3 regions of the Cupriavidus sp. H39 genome follow, and region 2 is predicted to be linked to each of the others. Evidence: predicted binding sites of a transcription regulator. Region 2 holds the regulator's gene; each other region holds the start of a gene.
What was found. The regulator FliA, encoded in region 2, starts transcription of late flagellar genes. The targets are predictions, from matches to a motif close to CTAAAGTTTNNNNNNNNNNNGCCGNTA.
Positions count from the first base shown of each region.

Region 1: ACOCMH_RS04380 (flagellin) is a predicted target of FliA. The motif match lies at 5,159-5,185, and genes of this name have one in related genera.
Region 3: ACOCMH_RS21135 (DUF342 domain-containing protein) is a predicted target of FliA. The motif match lies at 3,354-3,380, and genes of this name have one in related genera.

Region 1 is NZ_CP189846.1:845,550-855,220, reverse strand. It holds gene ACOCMH_RS04410 (response regulator) at 1-346, shown strand, start outside; gene ACOCMH_RS04405 (Ku protein) at 575-1,624, shown strand; gene ACOCMH_RS04400 (BON domain-containing protein) at 1,763-2,200, opposite strand; gene ACOCMH_RS04395 (hypothetical protein) at 2,514-2,762, opposite strand; gene ACOCMH_RS04390 (oxygenase MpaB family protein) at 2,997-3,953, shown strand; gene ACOCMH_RS04385 (RNA chaperone Hfq) at 4,786-5,112, shown strand; gene ACOCMH_RS04380 (flagellin) at 5,288-6,589, shown strand; gene ACOCMH_RS04375 (flagellar protein FlaG) at 6,734-7,105, shown strand; gene fliD (flagellar filament capping protein FliD) at 7,186-8,580, shown strand; gene fliS (flagellar export chaperone FliS) at 8,623-9,069, shown strand; gene ACOCMH_RS04360 (flagellar protein FliT) at 9,071-9,415, shown strand; gene ACOCMH_RS04355 (flagellar hook-length control protein FliK) at 9,424-9,671, shown strand, end outside.
Region 2 is NZ_CP189846.1:289,292-298,962, reverse strand. It holds gene flhF (flagellar biosynthesis protein FlhF) at 1-1,413, shown strand, start outside; gene ACOCMH_RS01800 (MinD/ParA family ATP-binding protein) at 1,425-2,216, shown strand; gene ACOCMH_RS01795 (RNA polymerase sigma factor FliA) at 2,314-3,030, shown strand; gene ACOCMH_RS01790 (flagellar protein FlhE) at 3,030-3,467, shown strand; gene ACOCMH_RS01785 (flagellar protein FlgN) at 3,864-4,325, opposite strand; gene flgM (flagellar biosynthesis anti-sigma factor FlgM) at 4,331-4,642, opposite strand; gene flgA (flagellar basal body P-ring formation chaperone FlgA) at 4,806-5,588, opposite strand; gene flgB (flagellar basal body rod protein FlgB) at 5,822-6,229, shown strand; gene flgC (flagellar basal body rod protein FlgC) at 6,245-6,652, shown strand; gene ACOCMH_RS01760 (flagellar hook assembly protein FlgD) at 6,712-7,389, shown strand; gene flgE (flagellar hook protein FlgE) at 7,458-8,702, shown strand; gene ACOCMH_RS01750 (flagellar basal body rod protein FlgF) at 8,729-9,472, shown strand; gene flgG (flagellar basal-body rod protein FlgG) at 9,534-9,671, shown strand, end outside.
Region 3 is NZ_CP189848.1:1,222,707-1,232,377, forward strand. It holds gene ACOCMH_RS21115 (NAD(P)/FAD-dependent oxidoreductase) at 1-449, shown strand, start outside; gene ACOCMH_RS21120 (TIGR03862 family flavoprotein) at 446-1,726, opposite strand; gene ACOCMH_RS21125 (DUF1415 domain-containing protein) at 1,816-2,412, shown strand; gene ACOCMH_RS21130 (class I SAM-dependent methyltransferase) at 2,413-3,255, opposite strand; gene ACOCMH_RS21135 (DUF342 domain-containing protein) at 3,443-5,056, shown strand; gene ACOCMH_RS21140 (CapA family protein) at 5,252-6,364, opposite strand; gene ACOCMH_RS21145 (FAD-binding oxidoreductase) at 6,579-7,967, shown strand; gene ppk2 (polyphosphate kinase 2) at 8,102-9,019, shown strand; gene ACOCMH_RS21155 (hypothetical protein) at 9,119-9,334, shown strand; tRNA gene ACOCMH_RS21160 (tRNA-Thr) at 9,390-9,465, opposite strand; gene ACOCMH_RS21165 (class 1 fructose-bisphosphatase) at 9,611-9,671, opposite strand, start outside.

The DNA.
Region 1 (9,671 bases), 560 kb from region 2:
CGTCGACGCCCTGGAGGCGATGACGATGGCGCTGCAGGCGATGGGGCACACGGTGGTGACCGCGCCCGACGGCCCGAGCGCGCTGGCGCGGGCCATCGCTGCGCGTCCGGAGGTGGTGCTGCTGGACCTCGGCATGCCCGCCATGGACGGCTTTGAAACCGTGCGCCGGCTGCGCGCGCTGCCTGAGCTGCGTGGCGCCAGGCTGGTCGCGCTGACCGGCTTCGGCCAGCCCGAGGACCGCCGCCGCGCGCTGGCCGCGGGATTCGACCAGCACCTGGTCAAGCCCGCCGACCTGGACGCGCTGACGCGGCTGCTGGATGAACTGGATCCGCAGCAGCAAGCCTAGCGCCATGCCTGTGCCAGCCGATCCCTGCATCCGTGCTGTTACCCGAGCCCTCAACAAGGAGCTATTCGTGCATACCACGCCAGATCCCGACATCCCGCCCCGCGAGCCCGAAGTCCCGCCGCCGGAGCCGCCGCCGGGCCCGCCCCAACCCGTGGAAGACCCGCCTCCGGGCGACATGCCGCCACCGCCGCCGCAACGCGCCGGCGACCGTGGCAAAGGAGCGATCAAGTGTCCCGCATCATCTGGAAAGGCGCCATTGCCTTCGGCCTCGTCAACATCCCCGTCGTCTTGCGCCCCGCGTCGCGCAGCCAGTCGCTGGACCTGGACCTGCTAGACGTGCGCGACATGGCCCCGGTGGGCTACCAGCGCATCAACAAGAGCACCGGCAAGCCGGTCGACAAGGAGCATATCGTCAAGGGCTACCAGTACGCCAAGGACGAGTACGTGCTGCTCAATGAGGAAGATTTCCGCCGCGCCAATGTCGAAGCCACGCAGACCGTGGACATCGTCAGCTTTGTCGACGCCGAGAGCATTCCGCCGTACTACTTCGACACCCCGTACTACCTCGAGCCTGACAAGCGCGGCGAACGCGGCTACGCGCTGCTGCACGAAACCCTGCGCCGCACCGGTAAGGCCGCGCTGGCGCTGGTGGTGCTGCGCGCGCGCCAGCACCTGGCGGCAATGCTGGTGCACGACGATGCGCTGGTGCTCAACACCATGCGCTTCGCCGACGAGGTGCTGCCGATCGCGGAGCTGCGCCTGCCCAAGGCTGCCAGCGGCAAGCCCACCGGCGCGCACGCGCGCGAGATCGAGATGGCCACCAAGCTGGTCGACGACATGACCGAGGAATGGGCCCCGGAACAGTACCGCGACACCTACCGCGACGACCTGATGGCGCGCATCGAGGAAAAGATCGAATCCGGCAAGACCCACCAGCTGACGCCGCCCGCGGCAGAGGAAGAAGCCCCGCGCCAGGGCGCCAAGGTCATCGACATGGTGGCGCTGCTGCGCCAGAGCCTGGGCCAACGCGGCAAGGACAAGCCGGAAGACGAGACCGAAGCCGAAGCAGAGCCCGCACGCCGCAAGACCCCCGCGCGGCATGCCGCCGCGCGCAAGCAGCCGGCCGCGAAGCGCACCGGCGCCACGCCGGCCAAGCGCAGCGGCGGCACCAGCGGCGCGAAGACCGCCAGCGCCAAGCGCGCGCCCGCCAAGCGCGAATCGCACGCGCCAGCCGCGCGCAAGAGCGCCGGCACCAGCGCACGCAAGCGCGCCGCCTGAGCCTCGTAACCCCGGGGCCCCAGCGCTGCCCCGGAAGAGAAAATCCGCCGGTTTGCGCCCTCTCCCGCATGCGGGAGAGGGCCGGGGGCAAAGGGCAAGCGCTTCCAAGAAGCGGCCCGGCCCTATGCAAGGGCCCTGTCAGCGCGCCGATACTTTCAGGTTGTCAATCACCGACGTCACGCCGTCGACGCTGCGAATCGTCTTCAGCGCGAGGTCGTGCTGCTGCTGGCTGGACACCGTGCCGCTGACGTCCACCGCACCCTGCTGCGTGGTCACGTGGATGCCGGTGGACTTGAGGTCCTTGGTGGCGAGCAGCCGGGTCTTGATCCGGGTGGTGATGGCGCTGTCCTGCACGGTTTGCTTCGGCTGGTCGGCTCCCGATCCTGCGCTGGCATTTGGATCAGGCCGCCCGGGCATGCCCGGCGCCGAGTTGACCGGCGCCACCGGCGCATTCTCCGTCGCGGCGAATATCAGTCCGCTCTTGTCGAGCGCCAGCGCGCTACCGGCGGCCGCTGCCAGTGCCGCGGCCAGCCAGGCCCTGCGCAGTGCGCGCGCGGTGGTTCGGGAACATTGCATGTCGTCCTCCTCGATAGTCCAGCGGGCACCGCTGCCGGGCTGGCAGGCAGCGCCACGGTTAAGGCATTTTTCAGCAAGCTCCGTACCCGCCGTGGCCGGCCTGGACGCGGCCACCGCAGCACGCCGCCGCTGTGTAAAACGGGCCACGCGTTGTAAAAGCGCCGCGGCGCGCGCGTGCCGCATCGCGCGCATTGGCTGGGCACAGGCGGCGCGCCGGCACTGTCGCGCTTGGCATGGCGATTGCGAAGCAAGGTCTGCGGCAGTTCGCCGCGTCAAGGAGCTAGCAATGGGACAGCAGCAACAGCCGGGTCAATCACAGTCGGGCCAATCGCAATCTGGCCAGAAGCAACAGGAACAATCGCAAACTGGCCAACGCGGCGGCCAGCAGCAACCGGGACAACAAGGCGGCGGACAGATGGGTGACAAGGACCGCATGCAGGACCAACAGCAGCAACAAGACCGCGGCAGCTCGCAACCTGGCCAGCAAGGCGGCCAACGCAGCGGCCAGCAAAGCGGACAGGGTGGGCAACAGGGTGGCCAGCAGAGCGGCCAGGGTGGACAAGGCGGACAACGCCAGCAATAAGCCCAACCCCCACAACCAGGCAGCTATCCGGGTATGTGCGTGAGCAACATGCGGTGCTGACGCAGGGGCATACGCCGGAGATTGGCAGGCCGGAACCCCGCACGGGGCTCCGGCCCTTTTTACGGCCGCGGCACGCGGGCGGTGCGCGCAGCTTGCCGCCATCGCGGGTATGCTGGCCCTGACCCAACCCTTTGCCTTGCAGGCATTCCCGCTTTGTCCAGCGTCACCGACCCCGCCCCGGGCGGCGCCACGCCGCGGCGCCGCGGCCCGCTGCATCAACTCTCGGCAAGACTGCGAGCACAGGCCGGTGCGCACGTGCGCGCACTGACTCGCAGCAACTCCGGCCTGAGCCTGGACTATGACAACCCGCCGGGCGACCCCGGCCTGTTCGGCCCGGAAGCGGTCTGCTGGCGCGTGCATGCGGATTTTCCGGCGATGCTGGCCGGCGGGGTCAGCGCGTTGCTGCTGCAGACCCTGCATCCGCTGGCCCTGGCCGGGGTGTGGGACCACTCCAGCTTCCGCACCGACATGCAGGGGCGCCTGGGCCGCACCGCGCAGTTCATTGCCGGCACTACCTATGGCAGCCGCGCCGATGCCATGGCGCTGATCGAACGGGTGCGGCGCATCCATACCGGCGTGTCCGGCTTCGCGCCGGACGGACGGCCCTACGCGGCCTCGGACCCCGCGCTGCTGACCTGGGTGCACGTGGCCGAGGTCTCGAGCTTCCTGGCGGGCTACCTGCGCTATGTCGGCCCGCTGGGCGCTGCCGAGCAGGACCGCTATTACGCCGAGGTGGCGCGCATCGCGCAGTTGCTGGGCGCGGCCGACGTGCCGCGCTCGCGCGCCGAAGTGGCCGCCTACCTTGACACCATGCGGCCCGCACTAATGGCCAGCGAGCGCACCCGCGAAGTGGTGCGGCTGGTCAGGAAGATGCCGGTGGCCAATCCGTTGCTGCAGCCCGCGGTCAGCATCATGACCGATGCCGGCATCGCGCTGTTGCCGTCCTGGGCGCGCCACCAGCTCGACCTGGACGGCCCGTCGATCCGGCGCCCTGCGGCACTGGCCGGCATGCGCGTGCTGGCGCCGGCACTGCGCTGGGCACTGGGTGCCGGCCTAGCCGCGCGTGCCCGGCGGCGCGTGGCGCGAGGCACGGACGCCAAGACGGGTTGAAGCCCGACCCGCCGCGAACGATGCGCGCCGCCCCCCACCAAGGGCGATCAGCGAACGCTTCCGGAGGGTAAAGCGGAATTAGGGGCAGAATCCCCCGCATTTCAGTGAATCGGGCACGCGAAAAGTGGCGTTAAATGTGGCTCGGCATTCCGAACGGCCGGTCAGCGAATTTGAGGGCCGGCCACTGCGCCGCAGAGCGCGATTCAAACGACGCGGGCAAAAAAAAGCCCACGCGCGGGGTGCTCGTAGGCTTTCCAGGACTGCTCGAGCCAAACAGCTCTTGTGATGAATATAAACGCGCTTACATGAGGTGTAAATCCCGCTTTTATCAGGGGATTCCCTTACCGGCAAGCAGGTATTTAAGTATTTCTAGCACTTCTGGCCCTGAAATCACTTTCAGGCTAGTTCTCGCAAACACTGGCAAATCGCCGCCAGCCCAACGCCTGCCTGGCCTCGCCGGCCCACGGCGCGCCCTTGCTCGACCGCGTCGTCGCAAATGCCTACACCAAAACATCATGAATAGGCAACAATATTAATAGAATAAAACCTCTAGATTGGGGGGGCGCGCTGTCCGTCAATGCTTGTAAAACTTTGTTACTCTCGCCCCTGAAGTATTCCCCTTCTCTTCTGGCAGCACCCGCCGCCGGCCATTGCGCAACATTCCGGAGGCTCTTTATCCGGCCTGCGATTAGCGCTATGGCCGCGGCCAGCCCGGTCGCCGTTACCGAGAGCGGATGTTTCCCCCGCCGCCAGCGCCGTGCCGCACCCCAAGCCGCCGGCCAACGGACCGTTACCAGCCGCCAGAACCCTTGCGGGCTCTTCCGGAGTCGTTGTGAAGAAGAAGGAAATTCGGCCCAAGCCCCCCAGCCGACGGCAACTGCAGCCCCAGCAATTCGCGGCGTACCACATCAGCCAGACCCCGGTGATCGTGCATCTGTCCAACGGCGCCCGGCTGCATGGGCTGGTGCTGGCGGCCGACGATTTCGTGCTGCTGCTCGGCCGCCGGCCCGACGACATCCAGCCTACCGTGGTGTACAAGCGCGCCATCTGCCTGGTCACGCCGGCGGATGTGGAGGAGGCGACGGTGGTGGCGTCGGACCTGGCGGCCACGCCGGATTTTGTTCCTCTCTATATACCGCGCACCCGGAGGCGCCGGTAAGCCGCCTGCGCGCTGCCCACGCGGCGCAATCCTACGGAAGATCACTCTAAACCTTTCTGTTGCCCGGTCGATAACCCTTGCAACGGTGGCACTTCTCGCCCTGCATTGCCAGGCAGCCAACGTTGCGGCAACAGCCGGATTGCACAACCCAATCTAAAGTCTAGGAGTTCCTACCATGTCGATGGTCATCAATACCAACACGCTGTCCCTGATGACGCAGAATAACCTCAGCGCGTCGCAGTCGTCGCTGAACAATGCGATCCAGCGTCTGTCGTCGGGCCTGCGTATCAACAGCGCCAAGGACGATGCAGCCGGCCAGGCGATCGCCAACCGTTTCACCGCCAACATCAACGGCCTGTCGCAAGCCCAGCGCAATGCCAACGACGGCATCTCGCTGGCGCAGACCACCGAAGGCGCGCTGACCGAAGTCAACAACAACCTGCAAGCGATCCGTACCCTGGCCGTGCAAGCCGCAACGGGCAGCAACTCGACCAGCGACCTGAAGTCGATCCAGGACGAAATCACGCAGCGCATGGCTGAAATCGACCGCACCTCGGTGCAGACCGACTTCAACGGCGTGAAGGTGCTGTCGTCGACGGCCGCCTCGCTGAAGGTGCAGGTTGGCGCGCAAGACGGCCAGACCATCTCGATCGACCTGAAGGAAATCAGCGCGAAGACGCTGGGCATGACCGGCTTCACGGTGGCCAAGAACGCCCTGGGCACCAGCGCCGCCATCACCAACGTCACCACGGCTTCGGGCGCAACCCCGGTCGGCGTGAACCTGACCACCGCGGCAGGCAACCTGGGCGTCAACGCCAGCGACCTGACGCTGCACAACGTGCTGACCAGCGCCGGCGCAGCCACCCAGCAATACGTGGTCAAGTCCGGCAGCGAGTACTACGCCGCATCGGTCAACAGCACCACCGGCGCCGTGACGCTGAACACCGCCACGGTCAACGTTGCCGACGTTGCCAACGGCAACTCCACCGGCAGCAACGTGACCCAATACGTCAAGGTCGGCGCCGACACCACCGGCACTGCCCAGGCCTATGTGACCCAAGGCGGCAACAACTACCAGCTGGACGCCAACACCTCGCTGACCAACGGTGGCACGACCGCCACGACCTACTCGAACCCGACCACGATCCAGCTGAGCACCGCGGGTTCGGCCACGGCTTCGACCACGTTCACCGGCTCGGGCACGACCAACCCCCTGGCCGTGATCGACAAGGCCCTGTCCACCGTCGACCAGCTGCGCAGCTCGCTGGGCGCCGTGCAGAACCGCTTCAACTCGGCCATCACGAACCTGGGTTCGGCGGTGACGAACCTGTCGGCTTCGCGTTCGCGCATCCAGGACGCTGACTACGCGACCGAAGTGTCGAACATGTCGCGCGCCCAGATCCTGCAACAAGCTGGTACCTCGGTCCTGGCCCAGGCCAACCAGACCACGCAAAACGTGCTGTCGCTGCTGCGTTAATCCGCACCGGCTTCGCACCAGCCTGGCGGAAACGGACCCTCGGGTCTGTTTCCAGCCGGGAATGCTTTCAGAGCGGTCTCCGCTCTGAAAGCGTTTCCAACGAAGCTTGCACTTTTCGATCCCTGAGTCGCAGAGACAAGAGCCATGATCAACACCACGAGTCCATTCCCGGCTGCGCTTGCCGTCACCGCAGCCGTGCCTGCGCAGCCCGCGGAACTGGCCACGGCGAGCGCGCCACGCGCCCAGGATGCCGCTGAAACCGGCCCCGAAGCCGAAGCCGGCGCGACCGCGGCGCCCCGGGAACTGGCGGGCGCGCTCACCAGCCTGAGCGAGGCGCTGCGGGCGACGCCGCTGGAAGTGCGTTTTACCATCGACAGCGAGACGCACCGCGTCGTCACCACGGTGGTCGACAAGAACTCCGGCGACACCATCCGCCAGTACCCCAGCGAGGAGATGCTGCGCATCACCCGCGCCATCGACCGGCTCCAGGGCCTGCTGATCCACCAGACCGCCTGAGCGGCTCTCTCCTCCGATCTCACGTCATAAAGGTAGTAATCATGGCATCGTCAATCTCTTCCCTTGGTGTTGGTTCCGGATTGGACCTGAGTACCCTGCTGGCGAACCTGCAGGCCGCCGAAGAAACCAAGCTCGACGTCATCACCGCCAAGCAAAAGGGCGTGACGACGAAGCTGTCGGCCTACGGCCTGGTGCAGGGCGCGCTGGCCTCGTTCCAGACTGCAGCCGCTGCGCTTGGCACGGCCAGCCTGTACAACAGCACCAAGGTGACGTCGAGCAAGACCGATGTGCTGACGACAACGTCCGACAAGACCGCGGCAGCCGGCAACTACGCCGTCAACGTGACCCAGTTGGCCCAGGCGCAATCGCTGGCGTCGGACGGCATCGTGGACAGCACCGGCATGCTGCTGGGCGAAGCCACCATCAATATCGACTTCGGCACCACCAACGGCGCGGTCTTCACGCAAGGCACGCAGCCGTCGGCGCAGATCAAGATCAACGGCACCAACAATACCCTGGCCGGTATCCGCGATGCCATCAACGCCGCCAACGCGGGCGTCACCGCCAGCATCGTCAATGACGGCGGCGCGACACCCTATCACCTGGTGCTGACGTCGAACACCACTGGCGAAACTTCGAGCATGCGCGTCACCGTCGGCCCCAATGGCGGGGGCGACTCCAGCATGATCGCGGGCCTGCTGACCTACGACCCGGCCGGCACCAAGGCCATGACCGAGAAGGTGACGCCTGCCAACGCCCAGCTGACGGTCAATGGCATGAACATCACCAGCCAGACGAATCTGGTCAAGGATGCGGCCCAGGGACTGACACTGAACCTGCTCTCCACTGGCACCAGCAATATCGCGGTCACCACCGACACCTCGGCCATGACCACCGCCGTGCAGAATTTCGTCAATGCCTACAACACGCTGCAGTCCACCGCGGCCGGCGTCTCTGACTACGATCCTGAGACGCAGACGGCGGGCGCCCTGCTTGGCGACACCGCACTGCGCTCCATCCAGAACCAGCTGCGCGGCGTCATCAATACCTCGCAGGAAAGCACCGGTCCTTCCAGCCTGACCAACCTTACGCAGATCGGCATTGGCTTCAAGGCCGATGGCTCGATGACGCTGGACACCGCCAAGCTCGACAAGGCGCTCACCAGCAACCGCACCGGCGTGGCACAACTGTTCAGCGGCACCGACGGCAAGTCCGGCTACGGCAACCAGATCTCGGCGCTGGCCAAGTCATTCACCGCCAGCAAGGGCGTTCTCACCAGCGCGACCGACGGCCTGAACCTGCAGATCAAGTCGCTGAAAGCGGACTACACCACCATGTCGGGCCAGATCGACGCCACCATCGCCCAGTATCGCGCGCAATTCCAGCGCCTGGATGCGGTCATGTCGCAGTTCAACAATACCAAGAGCTACTTGACCCAGCAGTTCAACGCGATGAACAACAGCAACAGCAAGTAAGTCCGAGCGCCGCAGCATCCCATTCTCTATCAAAGGCCCGACATGTACGCACGCAATGCCGCCAATGCCTACTCCAACGTGGGCCTCCAGACCGCCGCGATGAACGCGTCCCCGCACCGGCTCATCGCCATGCTGTTCGATGGGGCGCGGACCGCCATTGCACGAGCGCGCTTCCACATGGAGGCGGGCCAGATTCCCGAGAAGGGCCTGGCCATCTCCAAGGCGATCGACATCATCGAGAACGGCCTGAGCGCCGCACTGGACCACGGCGCCAGCGAAGAACTGGCCGGTAATCTGGACGCACTCTACGACTACATGGCGCGGCAGCTAATGCTGGCGAACCTGAACAACGACGATGCGCGCCTGACCGAGGTCGACAAGCTGCTTGGCGACCTGGCCTCGGCCTGGAGCCAGGTCGACCCGGATCGCGAGCCGCAGGCCGAGCCACAGACGGCGCTGCCACGCGACGCCGTACTGATAGGCGCATGACATGTTGCAACAATCGAACCGCCTGATCGCCTGCTACGAAGCACTGCTGCGCCTGTCCGCGCGGATGTGCGAGGCGGCCCAGCGCCAGGACTGGGACGGCCTGGCGACCCTGCAGGCAAGCTATGTGGCAGAGGTCAATGTCCTCAAGTCGCTCCAGGACGATGCCGCCACGCTCACCGACGAAGAGCGCCGCTATCGCTACCAGATGCTGGAAACCATCCTGTCGCAGGATGCCGCGATACGCAACCTGGTGATGCCGCAACTCGCCCGCCTGGCTGAGCTGATCAACAGTTCGCGCCGCCGTCAGGGCCTGCACCACGCGTACCAGGCCAACGCGATCCTCTGACACACCGCATGGTCGGCATCACCCCTCCACTGGACCCGGCCCACGCATTGCGTGCGGATCCGCATGACGCCAGGTCAGCCATCACAATTGCCAAGCTTGCCGCGCTGATGCCGGCAGGCGCCGTCTCGGACATGGTGGGCGGCGCCAGCGACGGCGCCAGGGTGACCCAGGGCCGCCCGGGCGGCGTCGGAACGGGCACCGCGGCGCCGGCAGCGCCTGGCGCGCAGGCAGATATCCGCCAGTCGCTCAGCAAGGC
Region 2 (9,671 bases):
CATGACGCCGCGCCGGAGGGGGGCGGCATTGATGGCTGCATCATCAGCAAGCTGGATGAAGCGACCCACCTGGGTTCGGTGCTGGACGTGGTGATCCGCCACCGGCTGCCTGTCTTCTATGCCTCCACCGGGCAGCGCGTGCCCGAGCACCTGGAGCTGGCCAGCAGCACCGCGCTGGTCGAGCGCGCCTTCCTGACGCCGCGCCGCGGCTCCGTGTTCGCCGATGCCGATGCCGCGCGCCGCGCCGCCGCCGGCGCCGGTGAAGAAGCGCCCGCGCGCGGTGGTGCCACCGACGTGCTGCGCTCGCTGACCGACAGCGCCGACGCGCTGGGCCAGTGCGTGGCCGAACTCAATGGCGCGGGCCTGGGCTTTGACCTGGCCCGCTCGCTGTGGCAACAGCGCGGCGCCGGCGCGCCCGCCCTGCGCGCGATGTCGCAAAAGGTGCGCGAAGCCGTGTGCCGGGACGTGACCCGCCATTGCGAGCAATACGTGCTGGCCATCGCCGCCACGCTGCAGGTGGCCGTGCCCGGCCGCCGCGCGCCGCAGCCGATGCAGCATACGCTGTGGCTGGCCGACCGCAACGGCATGCCGCTGGCGGCTGCCGTCACGCCCACTGGCCGTGCCGGCCAGCCGCTGGGCGAAGCTGAAGCCGACGCCGCCAACCTGCGCGCCGCGATGAGCGCCGCGCGCAAGGTCGTCAACCTGCTCGAGACGATGCCTTCCGCCGCCACGCTGGCGCGCTGGCAGACGGCTGGCGAGCGCTGGGTCGCCAGTGCGCGCAAGACCGCGCGCGTGGTCAGCGCCGGTGCCGCGTGGAAGCTCGATGCCCTGGCGGATACGCTGACCTTCCACGCCGTCGGCGAAGACACCGTGCGCGAGCGCGATGCCGTGCGCTGGCTGGCAACCGCCGACGTGCGCGTGCCGGACAGCCCGGTGCGCGGCAAGGGCACGCCCGAAGGCGGCATCGACGCCTGCCTGGTGGTAGCCCGCCTGGCTGACCGCGTCACCGGCGAACTGCTCGATACGCGCTACCTGCTGTGCGATCCGGCCCTGGCGCAGGATGCCGCGCAGGTCGCGCGCTGGGCGCTGTGGACCGATGCCGCCGAGGCCGGCCTGCGCACGCTGCGCCATGCCATCGATCATTTCGCGCAGGATGCGCACGATGCCGCCGGCGCCGCCGTGGCCGCGCTGCAGCTGGGCATGTCGGGGCTGCGCCTGGAACATGCGCCGACCGCGGCCGCGCCCGCGTTCCTTGCGCGACTGGCCGGGCGTACGGTGCGCCCGGGCGCGCCGGTGCCGGGCACCGTGCTCAATGAAGGCATGGGCCGCATGCTGGCCTTGCTCGACGTGCTGGAAAACTATCCGGGCCGCGCCATCGCAGCGCCTGCCCCCACCGCGGAGGCGCTGCAGTGAGTTCCCTCGCCATGGACCAGGCCGAGAGCCTGCGCCGCATGCTGGCGCCGCGCACCACGCGCCGCATCGCCGTGCTCGCCAGCGAACGCGGTGCCGGCGCCACCACCGTGGCGCTGGGCTTGTCGCATGCGCTGGCGATGCAGGGCGAGCGTGTGCTGCTGGTCGATGAAGACATCGCGGCCGGGGCCACGCGCTTGTCCGGCGCCAGGCCGGCGGGCACGCTGGCCGATGTCCAGGCAGGCCGGCTATCGCTGGAGGCTGCGGCGGGCGTTGGCCCGGGCGGCGTGCTGTCGGTGCTGCCGACGGGCCGGCCGGTACCGGGTGCCGGCTTGCCGCAGACGGCGGGGAGCGATTTTCGCAGCGTGATCGTGGATGCCGGCATCGACGCCGAGGGCGCGCTGTCGCCGCTTGCGGGCGGCGCGCACAACGTGCTGGTGGTGATGCGCCCGGAGCTGGCGTCGATCACCGCCGCCTATGCCTGCATCAAGCGGCTGCACCACCTGTATGCGTGGCGCCGGTTCCACCTGATCGTCAACCTGGCGGCAAGCGAAGCCACGGTGCAAGCCATCCTGCGCAACCTGGCGCGCACCGCCAGCCAGTACCTCGGCGTCGAAGTGCTGTGCGCGGGCTGGCTGCCGGCCGACCCGCTGGTGGCGCGCGCCGTGCAGCTGGGCCGCTGCGTGGTCGAGGCCTTCCCGGCGGCACCAGCCACTGCGGCACTGCGCCGCAGCGCCGGCGGCATCGGCGCCTGGCCGCTGCGCGCGGACGCCGCCACGCCCGCTGCCGCCCCCGCGATGGCATGAGCCTGCCAGCCATGTCACCCGAAACCACCACACCCTGAGCCAGCCGGCCGCCGCAGGCGTGCCGGTCCAGCCATCCAGCAGTCACGAGAATTGCACCATGTACACGATCCAGGGAAAGCTCGAACAGGCCGATGTGGTCAAGGCGCACGCCCAGCTGGTGCGGCGCATCGCGCTGCAGCTCGCCGCCCGGCTGCCCGCCAGCGTGCAGATCGACGACCTGATCCAGGCCGGCATGATCGGCCTGCTCGACGCCGCCAAGCGCTATGAAGACACGCACGGCGCGCGATTCGAGACCTACGCCAGCCAGCGCATCCGCGGCGCCATGCTCGATGAAGTGCGCGCCAACGACTGGCAATCGCGCAGCCTGCGCCAGTTCACCCGGCGCATCGAACGCACCCAGCGCAACCTGGAACAGAAGCTCGGCCGCACGCCGATCGATTCCGAGGTGGCCGAGGCCATGGAGATGCCGCTGGACGAATACCAGCTGCTGCTCAACGAGGTCTATGGCTGCCAGCTGCTGCACTATGAAGACTTCGAGCGCTCCGGCGAAGAAGACTTCCTGGACCGCCACCTCGGCGGCAGCGATGACGGCAATCCGCTCACCGTGCTGATGGAAAGCGGCATGCGCGAGGCCCTGGTGCGCGCCATCGAGCGGCTGCCCGAGCGCGAGAAGCTGGTGCTGTCGCTGTGCTACGACCAGGAACTGAACCTGCGCGAAATCGGCGCCGTACTCGACGTGACCGAGTCGCGCGTGTGCCAGATCCGCGGGCAGGCCATCAACCGGCTGCGCAACCAGTTGCGCGGGCTGCTGTGATGCGTGGGCCGGGGCGCGCCGCGCGTGGCGCCTGCTGGCTGCTGGTTGCCGTATCGGCCTGCGCATGGGCCGCCTTCGATGCCGGCACCCGTCATGCATGGACGGGCTCCGTCAATGGACCGGCCCTATACGGCCGCGGGCAACGCGCGGTATCGCCGCCGATACTGCCCACCGGCGTATTGCCGCAATCGGAAGGGGTGATTACCTCGGTGCGCTGGCGCTACAGCTTCGCCAAGACGCCACCGCAGGAACTGCAGGCCTACCTGTGCAATGCGCAACGCTGCGTGCTGCTGCCGCAGGCCGAGGGCAAGACTGACGCGTTCCTTGGCGACGATGCCACCAAGGGGTTTGTGTTTGCGTTCCGGGTGCCGGGGCAGGGGAGCCTGGTGCCGGTGTTGCAGGGGCGGAGCAATGAGGTGGTGGTGGGGTTCAGGTAGGGATGCGTGTTCCGTTCTTTCGTCACTTATCAACAAGTGACGAAAAGATGGAACATCTGGCTGATCGATTCAGCGAGCCGCTAGACTCAACCAACCCCCCGCTTCCTGCTTGTGTACTCCTTCTCCCGCGTGGGGGAGAGGGTTGGGGGGAGGGCGGGAGTATCGACGAAATGAAGGCTGTCGCTATTGCCACCGCCTGCCCTCACCCCCGGCCCCTCTCCCGCAAGCGGGAGAGGGGAGAAAACCCGCAGCGGCACTATTGCCTCGGGCTTTCCAATTTCAGGTTGTGTACTCCCTCTCCCGCGTGCGGGAGAGGGTTGGGGTGAGGGCGGGAGGATCAACGAAGTGAAGGCTCTCGCAATTGCCACCGCCATAAAGCGCGCCAGAGCCGAAGCCTTAACCAGCCGCCAGACTCACTCCCCCAACCCCCGCCGCCGCCTTCCCATCCTTCCCATACAACCCCGCATCCCCGCCACTATGCTGGCGCAGCGCCTGGATGGCTTCGCGGGTGAAGTCGAGGTGGGCGTCGACGACGGCGCTGTTGAGGGCGTTAGCGTCGCGCGCGGTGCGGGCGGTGAAGATCAGGCGGCGCCAGGCGTCGGCCACCGCCGGGTCGACCTGGCGGCCGAGCAGATGGCCTTCGGGGCCGGCGCGCAGGCCCAGCGCGCCCATCTGGGCTTCGCGGGCCTTGAGCTGGCGGGACAGGGCCTGGCCCAGTTCGACCTTGCGCGTCAGCAGTCCGCTCAGGGACTGGAAGTCGCCCCGCTTGAGGGCGTCGCGCTCTTCGGCGAGGAGTTGGCCGAAGGCCTGGATGCCTTCGGTTTCGCGCTGCAGGGACTGGATCAGGCTCTGGCTCATGATGGCTATTTGGCGTCGGCCTGGCCAAGCTCGCGCAGGGTGGCGAGCAGGCCGTCGGCAATCTTGCCCGGGTCGATGCGGATCCGGCCCTCGGCGATGGCCTGGCGGATTTCTTCGACCTTGGCGGTATCGATATCGTCGTCAGTCGGCTGGGCCAGGCGGGCGCTGATGTCGCGCACCTGGGCGGCCAGCGGGCTGACGCTCAGGCCGGCGGACGGCGCGGCCGCGTCGGCGGCGGCCGGGGCGGCCTGGGGCCGGGCGGCGTCGCCAGCGGCGGCGTCGGCGGGCCGGGACGAGGTGGAGTGGTTGATCTTCACGGGGCGTTCCTTGCTGGTTTCCTATGGCATTACGGACGCGCCGGCGAATTCTTTAGGGCGCCTGGCCCGGATTCGCCGCGCGGCGGCTGCGGCGGCATTTTCGCACGCCGCCTGCCCCGGATTTCCAGTCTTTTCTGCCACGGTTACAGCACCTGCCGTACGGTTATTGCAGCACCACGGTGTCGCCGCTGCGTACCAGGCCATTGACCACCTGGCCGCTGCGCAGGCGTACCTGCACCGTGTTGCCGGTGGCGGCGTCGGCCAGCACCTTGCCTTCGCTGGTGATCTGGAAGGCATCGCCCTCGACCGCCACGGTGACGGTCTGGCCCTGGCGCACGGCGATGGCCTTGCGCAGCAGGTCGGTGCGCAGCGGCGATCCGGCGGCGATCCGGTTGGCGGTGACGGCCCCGGCAAGCTGCGCCGGGTCGGTGATCACCGCGCGCGGCAGCGCGCCCAGGTCGCCCTGGCGAACTTCGACATCGGCCTGGCCGACCGGCTCGCCGGCGCCCAGCGCGCGTGCGGCCACGTAATAGTCAGTCAGCACGGATACGCGGGCCTGCATGTAGCGTACCCAGGGCCGCTCGCCGCCGCAGCGCACGCCCACCGAGATGCGTCCCCATGGCGAAGCGCCGGCGGGCAGGAACGGGTCGGGCGATATGCATTCCGGTGCGCGGCCGCCAGACGGTGGCGCCACCTGCACGCTGACCTTGCCCGGCAGGCCAGCGGTCTGCTGTTGCAGGAAGCGCTCGACGGCCACCCGCGCGGGGTCTTCGGTGAAGGGGTTGGCCGCGGCCTGGGCGGGTGCGCCGGCACCATGCGCGGCCGGCGCCTGCATGGCGACCGGCATGACCTGCGCCGGCGCGGCGCCGGCGGCGGCAGGGCCAAGCAGGCAAGCGCCAAGCAGGGCTTGCGCCACGCGGCGGGCGTTGCGGCAATGCTGTTTCATCTGGACTTCCCGGCAAGGACGGCGCGCGGCCCCGTGACTGGCTGCGCGCGCCGTATACATCTGTCATCGGGGCCCATTGTAGGCAGCGCCTCGCGCGCGGGCAGGCCGAAATGCGCGGATTTCCCGTCCTTATTCATCCGATTGGCGTGACAGCTCCCCGCCTAAGATGCCAACCCTGAAGAAGGCAGGTTCGCTCCGTTCCGGTGAGCGCATGGCCAGCAGGGAGATGCCAGATGATTGACAGACTTGATGCGGCACTACGTTTCCAGCAGGAAGCGCTGAGCCTGCGCAACCAGCGGCAGTCGGTGATTGCCTCGAACATCGCGCACGCGGACACGCCCGGCTACAAGGCGCGCGACTTTGATTTCTCCAGCACGCTGGCGCAGAGCGTGGAGCGCGGCCACCGCAACGAGGGCATGTCGCTGTCGACCACGTCGGTGCGCCACCTCCCCGCGCAGGCGCCGGGCCGCGAGGAGTTCGACCTGGCCTATCGCATCCCGCTGCAGTCCAGCGTCGACGGCAACACCGTGGAAATGGACACCGAACGCGTGGCGTTTGCCGACAACGCCGTGCACTTCGAGTCCGGCCTGACGGTGATGAATTCCAAGATCAAGACCATGCTGGCCGCGATCCAGCAGTAACGGGAGAGCGAACCCATGCCGGCAATGAACATCTTCGACGTCGCGGGCTCGGCCATGGCCGCGCAGTCGCAGCGCATGAACGTGACCGCGTCCAACCTGGCCAATGCCGACAGCGTGGTCAGCCCCGATGGCCAGGCCTACCGGGCCAAGCAGGTGGTGTTCGGCATGGCGCCCACGCCCGGGCAGACCGATATCGGCGGGGTGCAGGTGCGCGGCGTAAGCGAGGATCCGTCGCCCCCGCGCATGGTGCACAACCCCACGCATCCGATGGCCAATGCCCAGGGCTATGTGGTGATGCCCAACGTCAACCCCGTGGAGGAGATGGTCAACATGATCTCGGCGTCGCGCTCTTACCAGGCCAATGTGGAAGTGCTCAACACCGCCAAGAACATGATGCTCAAGACGTTGACGATCGGCCAGTAAGCAGCGGGCCCGGATCGGGACGCGAACGCCTCCAACCAGCACGCAGACAAAGCATAGACATGACCACCACCTCCGCCACCGGCGCCACGGCAGGCAGCAACACGCAAGGCATCAACGACGCGCTCAAGAGCGGCAGCGCCAGCGCCTCCGAGCTGCAGAACAACTTCCTGACCATGCTCGTCACGCAGATGAACAACCAGGATCCGCTCAACCCGATGGATAACGCGCAGCTGACCTCGCAGCTGGCGCAGATCAGCACCGTCAGCGGCATGCAGACCATGAACGCGACGCTGTCGCAGCTGCTGTCGCAGGTCAGCGCCAGCCGCGCCATGGATTCCGCCGCCCTGATCGGCCACACCGTGATGGTGCCGGGCAAGCAGGTGTCGGTCGAAGGCGGCGTGCCGGGCAAGATCGGGCTGGACCTGCCGTCGACCGCCGATGCGGTCACGGTCGACGTGCTCGACAAGGACGGCAACGTGGTGCGCACCATCGACATGAAGGGCCAGACCGCGGGCGTGCACAACATCGCCTGGGACGGCAAGAACAACGCCGGCGTGGCTGTGGCCGACGGCGACTACGCCTTCAAGGTGACCGCCACCGCCAACGGCACTTCGGTGCAGCCGGTGGCGCTGGTGTACGGCAAGGTCCAGAGCATCAGCGGCGACGCCAGCGGCGTGCTGGTGGACCTGGGCGACGGCCAGACCGCGAACGTCGACGACGTGCGCCGCATTCTCTAATACGCAGGTGCCGGCAGCGCCTGGGCGTCGGCCGGCTTCCACCATAGCCTAGTCAAAAGGAAGCAATCATGGGTTTCGGTCAAGGGGTAAGCGGCCTGAACGCCGCCGCGTCCAACCTGGACGTGATCGGCAACAACATCGCCAACGCCAACACGGTTGGCTACAAGCAATCGGCCGCGCAGTTTGCCGACGTCTACGCCGGCACCAAGATCGGCCTGGGCGTGCGCGTGAACTCGGTGGTGCAGTCGTTCAACCAGGGCAATATCGAGGCCTCGGGCCGGTCCCTCGACGTGGCCATCACCAACGGCAATGGCTTCTTCCGCCTGACCAGCCCGGAAGGCGCGGTCTACTACTCGCGCAACGGCCAGTTCCAGCGCCAGGAAGACGGCCGCATCACCAATATGCAGGGCCTGCAGGTCACGGGCTATCCCGCGGGCGTGGCCGGCGGTGCCGGCGTGCAGCCGCAGCCGCTGGTGATCAGCAACGCGCAGATGGAACCGCGCGCCACCAGCAGCATCACCGCCAAGTTCCAGCTGGACTCGCGCGCCACCGTGCCGACGCAGGCCTTCGCCAGCTCGGCCGGCTCGCCGCCGACCAGCAACATGTTCAACTACAGCACGGCGATCAACGTTTATGACTCGCTGGGCAACAAGCAGCAGCTGATGGCGTACTTCGCCAAGGTGGCGGACTCGGCCGTGGCGCCGGTCCATCCCACCGTGGCCGGCGGCACCGACTGGCAGATGTACGTGACCGACGTCAACGGCAACATGGTAGGCGGCGCGCCCGCCACGCTGGCGTTCGACAATGCGGGCGCGCTGCAATCGCCCGCGGCCGGCGCCGTGACCCTGACCCAGCCGGCCACCAACGGCGCGCAGGCGATGGCGATGAAGCTCGACCTGACCGGCACCACCCAGTTCGGCGCCGACAACGACGTCAAGCAGCTCAGCCAGAACGGCTACACCTCGGGCAGCCTGCTCGGCTTCTCGGTCAACGGCGACGGCACCATCACCGGCAACTATTCCAACGAGCAGACCAAGCCGCTGGGCCAGATCGTGATGGCCGCGTTCGGCAACGTCGAAGGCCTGAAGCCGGAGGGCGACAACGTGTGGTCGGCCACCGGCGCGTCCGGCCAGGCGCTGATCGGCGCGGCCGGCGGCAGCATGGGCACGCTGCGCTCGAATGCAGTGGAAGCGTCCAACGTGGACCTGTCCGGCCAGCTGGTCAACCTGATCGTGGCGCAGCGCAACTACCAGGCCAACGCGCAGACCATCAAGGCGCAGGACACGGTCATGCAGACCCTGGTCAACCTGTGACCGCCACGCTGAGCTGAGCCGCCGCCATGGACCGCATGATCTACACCGCCCTGTCGGGCGCCAAGCAGATACTCGACCAGCAAGCGGCGGTATCGAACAACCTCGCCAACGTCTCGACGCCGGCGTTCCGCGCCCAGGTCAACCTGTACCGCGCGGTGCCGGTGGTCGGGCCGGAGGCGGGCACGCGCGCCTTCACGCTGGCGTCCACGCCAGGTGCCGACATGCGCGCCGGCCCGCTGACCTACACCGGCCGCACGCTGGACGTGGCGCTGCAGGGCAATGGCTGGCTGGTGGTGCAGGCGCCCGACGGCACCGAGGCCTATACCCGCGCCGGCGCGTTGCAGGTGGCGCAGGACGGCCAGGTGCAGACCATCTCCGGCCTGCCGGTGATGGGCGACGGCGGTCCGCTGGCGGTGCCGCCGGGCTCGCAGGTGACCATCGGCACCGACGGCACCATCACCGCGCGCGGCCCGGGCGAAGCCTCGGCCGGCCTGGCGCAGGTGGGCCGGCTGCGCGTGGTCAATCCGCCCAATGACGCCATCGCCCGCGGCGACGACGGCCTGTTCCGCCTGCGCCCCGGCGCGCAGCCGCTGGAGGCCGATCCCACCGTGCGCGTGATCTCGGGCGCGCTGGAAGGCAGCAACGTCAACCCGACCGAAGCCATGGTCGAGATGATCGCCAATGCGCGCCGCTTCGAGATGCAGATGAAGATGATCCAGGGCGCCGACGGCAACGAGCAGCGCGCCAACCAGCTGCTCTCGACCAACTGAACCGAATGACCGGCCGGCACGGCGCACCGTGCCGGCCCCCAGCACCCAAGCAAGGACCAACATGATCCGCTCTCTCTGGATTGCCAAGACCGGCCTCGATGCGCAGCAGACGCAGATGGACGTGATCTCGAACAACCTGGCCAACGTGTCGACCAACGGCTTCAAGCGCGGCCGCGCGGTGTTCGAGGAACTGATGTAC
Region 3 (9,671 bases), on a different replicon from region 2:
AGCGCAGGTGGGAAGAACGCGCGTTCGAGCTGGGCGGGCGCAACTACAACGCCCCGGGCCAGCTGGTGGGCGACTTTATCGCCGGCCGTGCGTCGACCGCGCTGGGGTCGGTCGAGCCTTCCTACAAGCCGGGCGTGACGCCGACAGACCTGAGCACGTCGCTGCCCGACTACGTGATCGAGGCGATCCGCGAAGGCATTCCCGAGATCGACAAGAAGCTGCCGGGCTTCGCGCTGCATGATGCCGTGCTGACGGGGGTGGAGACGCGCACCTCGTCGCCGCTGCGCATCCGCCGCAACCACGACGACTACCAGAGCATCAACGTGAAGGGCCTGTACCCGGCGGGCGAGGGCGCGGGCTATGCCGGCGGCATCTACTCCGCGGCGATCGACGGCATCGAAGTGGCCGAAGCCGTGGCGCTCAGCCTCGTCGGCGGCAGGACTGCCTAAGCCTGATTCTTCAGGTACGCCGCGGCGCCCAGCGCTGCGGTGCGGCTGCTGGCGAAGCATGCCGTCAGCAGGTAGCCGCCGGTGGGCGCTTCCCAGTCCAGCATCTCGCCTGCGCAGAAGACGCCGGGCAAGGCGCGCAGCATCAATCGTTGATCCATCGCCTCGAAACGCACGCCCCCGGCGCTGCTGATGACCTCGTCGATCGGCCGCGGCCGCAGCAGCCGCAGCGGCAGCGCCTTCAGCGACACGGCCAGCGTGCCCGGATCCTGCATCGCATCTTTCGCCAGGCATTCGCGCAGCAGCCCGGCCTTGACGCCGGTGATGCCGAGCCGGCTTTGCAGATGGCTCGACAGCGAACGCGAGCCGCGCGGATGGTTCACTTCATTGCCGACCTGTTCCAAGGTATGCGACGGCAGCAGGTCGAGGTGGATCACCGCGCTGCCGTCGGCTTCGATCCGGTCGCGGATCGGCGCCGACAGGGCATAGACCAGGCTGCCTTCGATGCCGGTGGCGCTGATGACGAATTCGCCCTGCCGAAAGTGCGCGTTGCCGTCGCAATCGGTCAATGCGATCGACACCGGTTTGACCGGCGTGCCGGCGAAACGGTCCGCGAGCGCCTCGCTCCACGCCACGTCGAAACCGCAATTCGCGGGGCGCAGCGGCGCGATCTCGACGCCGCGCCCGGCCAGCCGCGGCACCCATGCACCATCCGAACCCAGCCTGGCCCAGCTCGCGCCGCCTAGTGCCAGCACCACCGCACGCGCGGGCACGACGGTGTCGCCGTGCGGCGTGGCAAAGCGCAGCGCCTGCGGCGCGCCCGCGCTGCCACCATCATCCCAGCCCAGCCAGCGATGCCGCATATGGAACAGCACGCCGGATTCGCGCAGCCGGTGCAGCCAGGCGCGTAGCATCGGCGCGGCCTTCATGTCGGTCGGAAAGACGCGGCCGGAGCTGCCGACAAAGGTGTCGATGCCCAGCCCGTGGACCCAGTCGCGCAGGGCCTGCGGGCCGAAATCCGCCAGCATCGGCGCCAGCTGTGCGGCGCGCGCGCCGTAGCGGCCCAGGAAGGCCGCCTCCGGCTCGGCATGGGTCAGGTTCATGCCGCCCTTGCCGGCCATCAGGAACTTGCGCCCGACCGACGGCATCGCGTCATAGACTGCGACGCTGGCGCCCTGCGCCGCCAGCACTTCGGCCGCCATCAGGCCGGCCGGGCCGCCGCCGATGACGGCAACGTCGAGGCTGGCATGGGAAGGTTCAGGCGTGGCGGAAGAGGGCATCGGCGGGCTCGGCAGGGTGGAGGTGTTTCCGCGGCGGATTATAGAGCCTGCGGCAGCGCTAGAATGACGGTTTGCCGCACCTTGCCATCATGTCTTCCGCCACGCACTCCACCACTCAGCCCGCCGACGCCGATGCCGCGGTCATCGCCGCCACCCGCCATTGGCTGGAGCGCGCCGTGATCGGGCTCAACCTGTGCCCGTTCGCCAAGAGCGTTTACGTGAAGGAGCAGGTCCGCTACGTGGTCAGCCCGGTGACCGAGGCGCCGGAGGTGATGGACGACCTGGAGCGCGAACTGCGCCTGCTGGCCGACGCCGACCCGGCGCGGATCGATACCACGCTGCTGATCCTGCCGCACGCGGTGGCCGATTTTCTCGACTTCAACGACCTGCTGTACTTTGCCGAGCGCCTGCTCGCCAGCCTGCGGCTGGAAGGCACACTGCAAATCGCCAGCTTCCATCCGCGCTACCAGTTTGCCGGCACCGAGCCGGACGATATCGAGAACTACACCAATCGCGCGCCTTACCCGATCCTGCACCTGCTGCGCGAGGATTCCATCGCCCGCGCGGTGGCCGCATTTCCCGACGCGGCAGACATCTACGAGCGCAACCAGGCGGTCATGCGCCGCCTCGGCCACGACGGCTGGCGCCGCTGGATGGCGGGCGACGACGCGCCCGGCAACGGGTAACTACGCGGCCGCTACCGGCTCGGTGAAGAAACGCTCGCGCATTTCTTCCAGTCCCAGCCGGGCCAGCACCTCTTCCAGCCGCTCGGCCGGGCGGCGGCGCGGCAGGTCCTTGTACTGCGCGATGATCAGTTCGTTCTTCATCGAGTGTTCCCAGCCGACCAGCTCGGTCACGCTGACCTGGTAGCCGTGCGCCTCCAGCTGCAGGCAGCGCAGCACGTTGGTCACCTGGCTGCCGAACTCGCGCGTATGCAGCGGGTGGCGCCAGATCTCGGTCAGCGGATTGCCCGCCAGCAACTGGCCCTTGTGCTTGCGCAGCACGCTGGCCACCTCGGCCTGGCAGCAGGGCACCAGCACGATGTGCTGCGCGCGCTTGGCCAGCGCAAAGCGGATGGCATCGTCGGTCGCGGTATTGCACGCATGCAGGGCGGTGACCACGTCGACGGTCGGCGGCAACTGCGGGGAGGTGATCGAGTCCGCCACCGACAGGTTCAGGAACGACATCCCCGGAAAGCCCAGCCGCGCTGCCAGCGCCTGCGAGGTCTTCACCAGTTCCTCGCGCGTCTCGATGCCGTAAATATGGGAATCGTCCTTCAGTGCCTTGAAGAACAGGTCATACAGGATGAAGCCGAGGTACGACTTGCCGGCACCGTGGTCCACCAGCGTGACGCGGCCGCGCTCGGCCTTGACCTCCTGCAGCAGCGGTTCGATGAACTGGAACAGGTGGTAGACCTGCTTGAGCTTGCGCCGGCTGTCCTGGTTCATCTTGCCGTCGCGCGTCAGGATATGGAGTTCCTTGAGCAGCTCGATGGACTGGCCGGGGCGGATTTCGTGGGTATTTGACATGTGGGGGACTGCACAGGCTGCGGGACGCGGCGCGCCCTCGGAATGGCGACAGTTTACCGAAAAGTCCCCCAGGGCCGTCATGGCCCGGCTGTTGTGCGCTAAAGTTCCCGCCGCGCCTGCCGTAGGTAATGAATCGATAACAAGCAGAGCGCCGGCATTCGCCGCCGCCAGACGATTCAGGGGACGCATGACGCATGAATCGGGACTGCGCCTGGAGCTTGCCGAGCCGGGCGAGCAGGTGCATGCACGCTACACGCCGCAGCCAGGCCGGCTGCCGCCGGACCAGGCCAGCCTGCGCCAGGGCCTGGAGGAGCTGGGCTGGGCCGGCGCGCGGCTGGATGCGCGTGCGGTGGCACAGTTCCTGGCGCAATGCCAGCGGGCCGAACATGAAATCGATGCCACCCTCGGCACGCTGATCGACGGCGCATTCGAACTCGACATCACCGGCGACGGCCTCGCCGTGCGGCTGACGCTGATGCCGCCGGAAGGCGGTCGGCCGGTCACCGCGGAGGACATCCGCGGCGCCGTGGCGCAGCGCGGCGTGGTGGCGCCGATTCAATCCCTCGCACTGGACGCGGCATTGGCCGAAGGCAGCTGCGAGCTGCGCACCATCGCCGCGGGCGTTGCGCCGCGGCAGGGCGAGCCGGCGCGCTTTATCAACCTGCTCGAGCCACGCAAGCCGGCGCAAGCCGACGACGATGCCGGCAAGGTCGACCTGCGCGACCTGGGCAACCTGCTGCTGGTGAGCCCGGGCACGCCGCTGATGCGGCGCGTTCCGGCGGTGCCGGGCCATGCCGGGGTGGATGTGTTCGGCAAGCCGGTTGCCGCCGATCCGGTCGACGATCCCCCGTTTGCCGAGGGCCTGACCGGTGCGGCGACGGATGCCGACGACCCCGGACTGCTGCGCGCGGTGATTGCCGGGTCGCCGGTGCTCGGCGTCTACGGCATCTCGGTCAGTCCCGTGGTGCAGGTGGAATCGGTGGACCTGCACTCCGGCAACGTGGCCTTCGACGGCACGCTTCGGGTGGCGGGCGACATCCGCACCGGCATGTCGGTCAATGTGAGTGGCGACGTGGTGGTCGAAGGCACCATCGAAGCCGCCAGCGTCGAGGCCGGCGGCAATGTCATCGTCAAGGGCGGCATTATCGGCAAGTCCGAGAGCGTCCATGCCGAAGGCGGCATCAGCCGCGCCAGCGTGCGCTGCCAGGGCGCGGTGAAGGCGCGCTTTATCGAGAATGCGGTGGTCGAGGCCGGCACCGAGGTTACCGTCGACAGCGGCATCCGCCAGAGCGATGTCGCCGCGGGCCAGCGCATCGTGGTGGGCGGCACCGGCGTGCAGGGCAGCATCAGCGGCGGCCGCAGCCGCGCCTTGCTGGCGGTGCGCGCCGCGGTGCTGGGCGCGCCGGCCGGAACCGCCACCAGCATCCAGGTCGGCCTCAACCCCTATGCCGACGCGCAGCGCGCCGCGCTCGAAGCCGAGCGCCGGCGCATGCTGGCGGAGCAGAACAAGGTCAGGCAACTGGTGGACTTCTTCGCCAAGAACCCGGAGCGGGCCGTGGGCGACCTGCGCGAGAAGGCGCGCGCAACCCTGTTCAAGCTGTCGCGCGACCTGTTCGAGCTGGAGGCGCGCATGGCCGAACTGGGGCACCAGATGCAGCCCGCCGCGGATGCCGTGATCGACGCTGCGCGGCGCATCCACGGCGGGGTCACGCTGCAGGTGGGCAGCCGCGTGCTCAAAGTGATGGAAGACAAGCCCGGCGGCCAGGTCCGCCTGCTCGATGACCGCATCACGGTCAGCTGAAACGCGCGCTTTGATCCGCGGAGATTTGTACTATGCTGCAGATATGTCCTGGGGTGCCGCAGGATGGGCGACCGAGCTAGCGTCGGGCAATGAATGCAGAAGCGGATCAGCACTCTGTGGAAGCGTTACACCGAACCGACACACGTGGCACTTGAATAACCGGGAAGGCCAGCCATCGCGCTGGCCTTTCTGTTTTTATGCGGCCCATAGCCGCAACTCATGCTCGGCACTGCGTGCCACGTGTGTGCCAAGCGCGCGCCCTTGGGTTTCGAACATGGCTTGCAGCCATGCCAGGTCCGCTTCACGCGCGTGCGCCAGCCGGAAGTGGCTGCGCCGCAAGGGCACCAGCCGCAGGTCAGCATTGCCGCCGCCGTCGAAGCTGACGAACACCATCAGCGCCAGGTCGGGGCGGTAGCTATCGTATCCGCCAATGCCTTCGTAGTCGTTGATGAAATCACCGCAGCCATACAGGATCGGCTTGCCGGCATGCAGTTCGATGCCGAGCGGATGATGCGAGGAATGCCCGTGCACGATGTCGATGCCGGCGTGTTCAACCAGCGCGCGGGCGAAGGCGCGCTGCATGGGGTCGATGCGGTAGCCCCAGTTCGGGCCCCAGTGGATCGATAGCACCATGACATCGCCGGGGCGCCGCAACGCGCGGGCCTGCGCGGCAATGCCTTGCTGCGATGCCGCGGACCAGTCGTCCACCAGGTTCACGCCCGAGTGCCCCGCGGTGGCGCGCCATGCTGCCGGCGTGCCGGCGTTTGGCATGGCGAAGGCAAGTACGATCACCCGGCCGCCGCCAGGCCGCGCCAGCACCGCGGCGGGTGCGGCGCTGGCCGCATCCGCGCCAGCGCCGGCATGCGCGATATGCGCGCCGTTCAGCGCCTCCAGCGTATCGACCAGGCCCTTGCGGCCCCAGTCCAGCACATGGTTGTTGGCGAGCATCGCGCAGTCGATGCCGGCGGCCTGCAGGCAGTCCACATTGCGCGGATGCATGCGGTAGTGCACGGTCTTGCCGGGCCAGGCATCGTCGCTGGTGGTGATGGCAGTTTCAAGGTTGACGAGGCGCGGCCGGGCGCTGCGGCTTTCCAGTTCCGCCAGCGCATCGCCCCACGGATACTCGGGCGCCACCGGGCGGGCGATCGGGCCGGCCTTGCGTTCCGCAAGACGCACGTAGTCGAGCGCGGAATGCAGGTACGACTCATGCAGCAGCGGCTGGCTGGGATGCGCCAGGATCTGGTCGATGCCGCGACCTGTCATCACGTCGCCGCACAGGAACAGGGGAGGTTGGCCGGCTGGATTCATTGCGCAGGCGGACGGCGCGCGCCGGACGCTGTGCCTCCATGATAGGCCACGTGGCCCGGGCGCCATCGCGGCAGTCATGCGCAAGGGCGAGCGTCCCATTTACATTCCCGCGGTGCCTGCCTTAAATGGTGGAATCATCGGTCCTCGTGGCCATTTTTTTGATCCTGGCGCCGCGTGCCCTCCGATGTTTTCAACCAGCATCGGGAGGCAGACCATGGCTCAGCCAGCGCAGGAACATATTGAGGCACTCAAGGCGCAGCTGCGCGGGCGGTTGCTGCAACCCGGCGACAGCGGCTACGACGACGCGCGCCAGATCTGGAACGCGATGATCGATCGCCATCCGCAGTGGATCGTGCAGGCCGCGGGCGCTGCCGATGTTGCCGCGGCGGTGAACTTCGCGCGCGAGCACGGCGTGCTGCTGTCGATACGCGGTGGCGGCCACAACATCGGCGGCCTGGCGATCTGCGAGGGCGGCATGGTGCTGGACCTGTCGCCGATGCGCTCGGTGCGCGTCGATCCTCACGCGCAGCGGGCCTGGGTAGAACCCGGGGCGACGCTGCGCGACTTTGACCATGAAGCGCAGGCGCAGGGACTGGCCACGCCGCTCGGCATCAATTCCACCACCGGCGTGGCCGGGCTGACGCTCGGCGGCGGCTTCGGCTGGCTCAGCCGCAAGTTCGGCACCACCGTCGACAACCTGGTGTCGGCGCAGGTCGTCACCGCCGACGGCAAGCTGGTGCGTGCCAGCAGCGACGAGAACGCCGACCTGTTCTGGGCGTTGCGCGGCGGCGGCGGCAACTTCGGCGTGGTGACGATGTTCGAGTTCCGCCTGCATCCAGTCGGCCCCGAGGTCTATGGCGGGCTGATCGTCTATCCGCTGGAACAGGCGGCCACCGTGCTGCCGGCCTATCGCGAGCTGTATGAATCGATGCCCGACGAACTGACGGTATGGGTGGTGCTGCGCCAGGCGCCGCCGCTGCCATTCCTGCCCCCTGAGGTGCACGGCAAGCCGATTGCGGCGCTGGCGATCTGTTATATCGGTCCCCCGGACCAGGGGCCGGAACTGATCGAGCCGTTGCGCCAGCTCGGCACGCCTTATGGCGAGCACGTGGGGCCGATGCCGCTTGCCGCATGGCAGCAGGCCTTCGATCCGTTGCTGACGCCCGGCGCGCGCAACTACTGGAAGTCGCACAACTTCGCGGGCCTGGACGACGGGCTGATCGCGATGCTGATCGAGCAGATCGGCAAGCTGCCGTCGCCGCAATGCGAGGTCTTTATTGGCGCCATGGGCGGGCAGACCAATCGCGTGGCGCCCGAGGCCACCGCCTACGCCAACCGCGACGCCAAATTCATCATGAACCTGCATGGACGCTGGGACAGCCCCGCCGACGACGACCGGTGCATCGGCTGGGCGCGCGAGGTGTTTCGCGCGGCGGCGCCATACGCGCTGGGCAGCGTCTACGTCAACTTCCTGACGCAGGAAGAGACCGATCGCGTCGGCGCGGCCTATGGACCCAACTACGACCGGCTGGTGGCGGTGAAGCGGCGCTATGACCCGGATAACCTGTTCCGCCATAACCACAACATCAATCCTGCGGCGTAACCGGCGTATTCTGGACGCACTCACTACAACCGGAGCGGGGCGGGGCAGGCAGCCGGCCCCGCCTTCACGCGGCTGCAATACAGGCATGCCAGCATCGCCGCGACCGCGTTGTATCTACAGGGAGAGCAGATCAGATGAGACCGGGCGAAGCAGAACTGGTGCGGCGCATCCACAACGAGGTGGCCGACTACTACGACGAAGAGATCGAACTGGAACTGGACGACCGCGAGGCCAGCGAAGCCTTTGGCGATCCTGTGCACCTGGACGACCAGGCCGCGCAGGACAGCCGCCGGCGCTATTTCCGCGAGCTGTTCCGGCTGCAGGGCGAACTGGTGCGGCTGCAGAGCTGGGTCGCGGCCACGGGGCACAAGGTCGTGATCCTGTTCGAGGGGCGCGACGCTGCCGGCAAGGGCGGCGTGATCAAGCGCATCACCCAGCGCCTGAACCCGCGGGTCTGCCGCGTCGCCGCGCTGCCCGCGCCCAATGACCGCGAACGCACCCAGTGGTATTTCCAGCGCTACGTCGCGCAACTGCCCGCCGCCGGCGAGATCGTGCTGTTCGACCGCAGCTGGTACAACCGCGCCGGCGTCGAGCGCGTGATGGGTTTTTGTTCGGACGACCAGTACGAAGAGTTCTTTCGCTCGGTGCCCGAGTTCGAAAAGATGCTGGTGCGCTCCGGCATCCAGGTGATCAAGTACTGGTTCTCGATCACGCACGACGAGCAGCGCCTGCGTTTTCTCAGCCGCATCCATGATCCGCTCAAGCAGTGGAAGCTCAGCCCGATGGACCTGGAATCGCAGCGCCGCTGGGAGGACTACACCCGCGCCAAGGAAATCATGCTCGAGCGCACCCACATCGCCGAGGCGCCGTGGTGGGTGGTGCAGGCCGACGACAAGAAGCGCGCGCGGCTGAACTGCATCCATCACTTGCTGAGCCAGGTGCCGTATGCCGAAGTGGAGGCCCCCACGGTGGTGCTGCCCGGCCGCGAACGCCATGAGGACTACGTGCGCCAGCCGGTGCCGAAGGAAATGATCGTGCCCGAGGTCTATTGAGTGGTGCAGCGCGCCTAGGGTATCCCCGGGTGCGCCATCGGCCCCATGCCGGATGCGGCTTCCTATAATGAAAACGGCCACCCGGAACAAGCGGGGGCCGTGATCGTGGAACTGCTAGCTTTCTGGGCGGCCATGCTTGCCGCCTATCTCCTGATGAAGCGTGCCGGCTGCTTCAGCCAGCCGGTGCTCTATCCCGATCCCGAACACCCCTTCCGCTACTGGTGGGCACACCGGCTGGGGCGCCAGCCGGTGGCATTGCCGCCTGCACCACCACCGCCGCCAGAACGCGCGCAACAAAAAACCCGGAGAGCGTGACGCTGTCCGGGTTTGCGCGGGCTGGGCCCTGAATTCTGGTGGTGCCAAACTCTGGTGGTGCCGAAGAGAGGAATCGAACCCCCGACCTTCTCATTACGAATGAGCTGCTCTACCGACTGAGCTACTTCGGCAACATGTTCCGGTGAACTGGAACAGCCCGCAATAGTAGCAGCGTTTTCCGGCCTTGTGAACCCCTTTTGTGTCGCTCATGCCATCCGGCACCGGCATGGAAAACGGGGCGCTGTGCGCCCCGTGCGAGTGAAGCCTGGCCGGAAATCAGGCCTTGGCCTGCGCTTCCTGGTGGTAGCGCGTGACGCGCTCCACTTCGTTCTTCGAT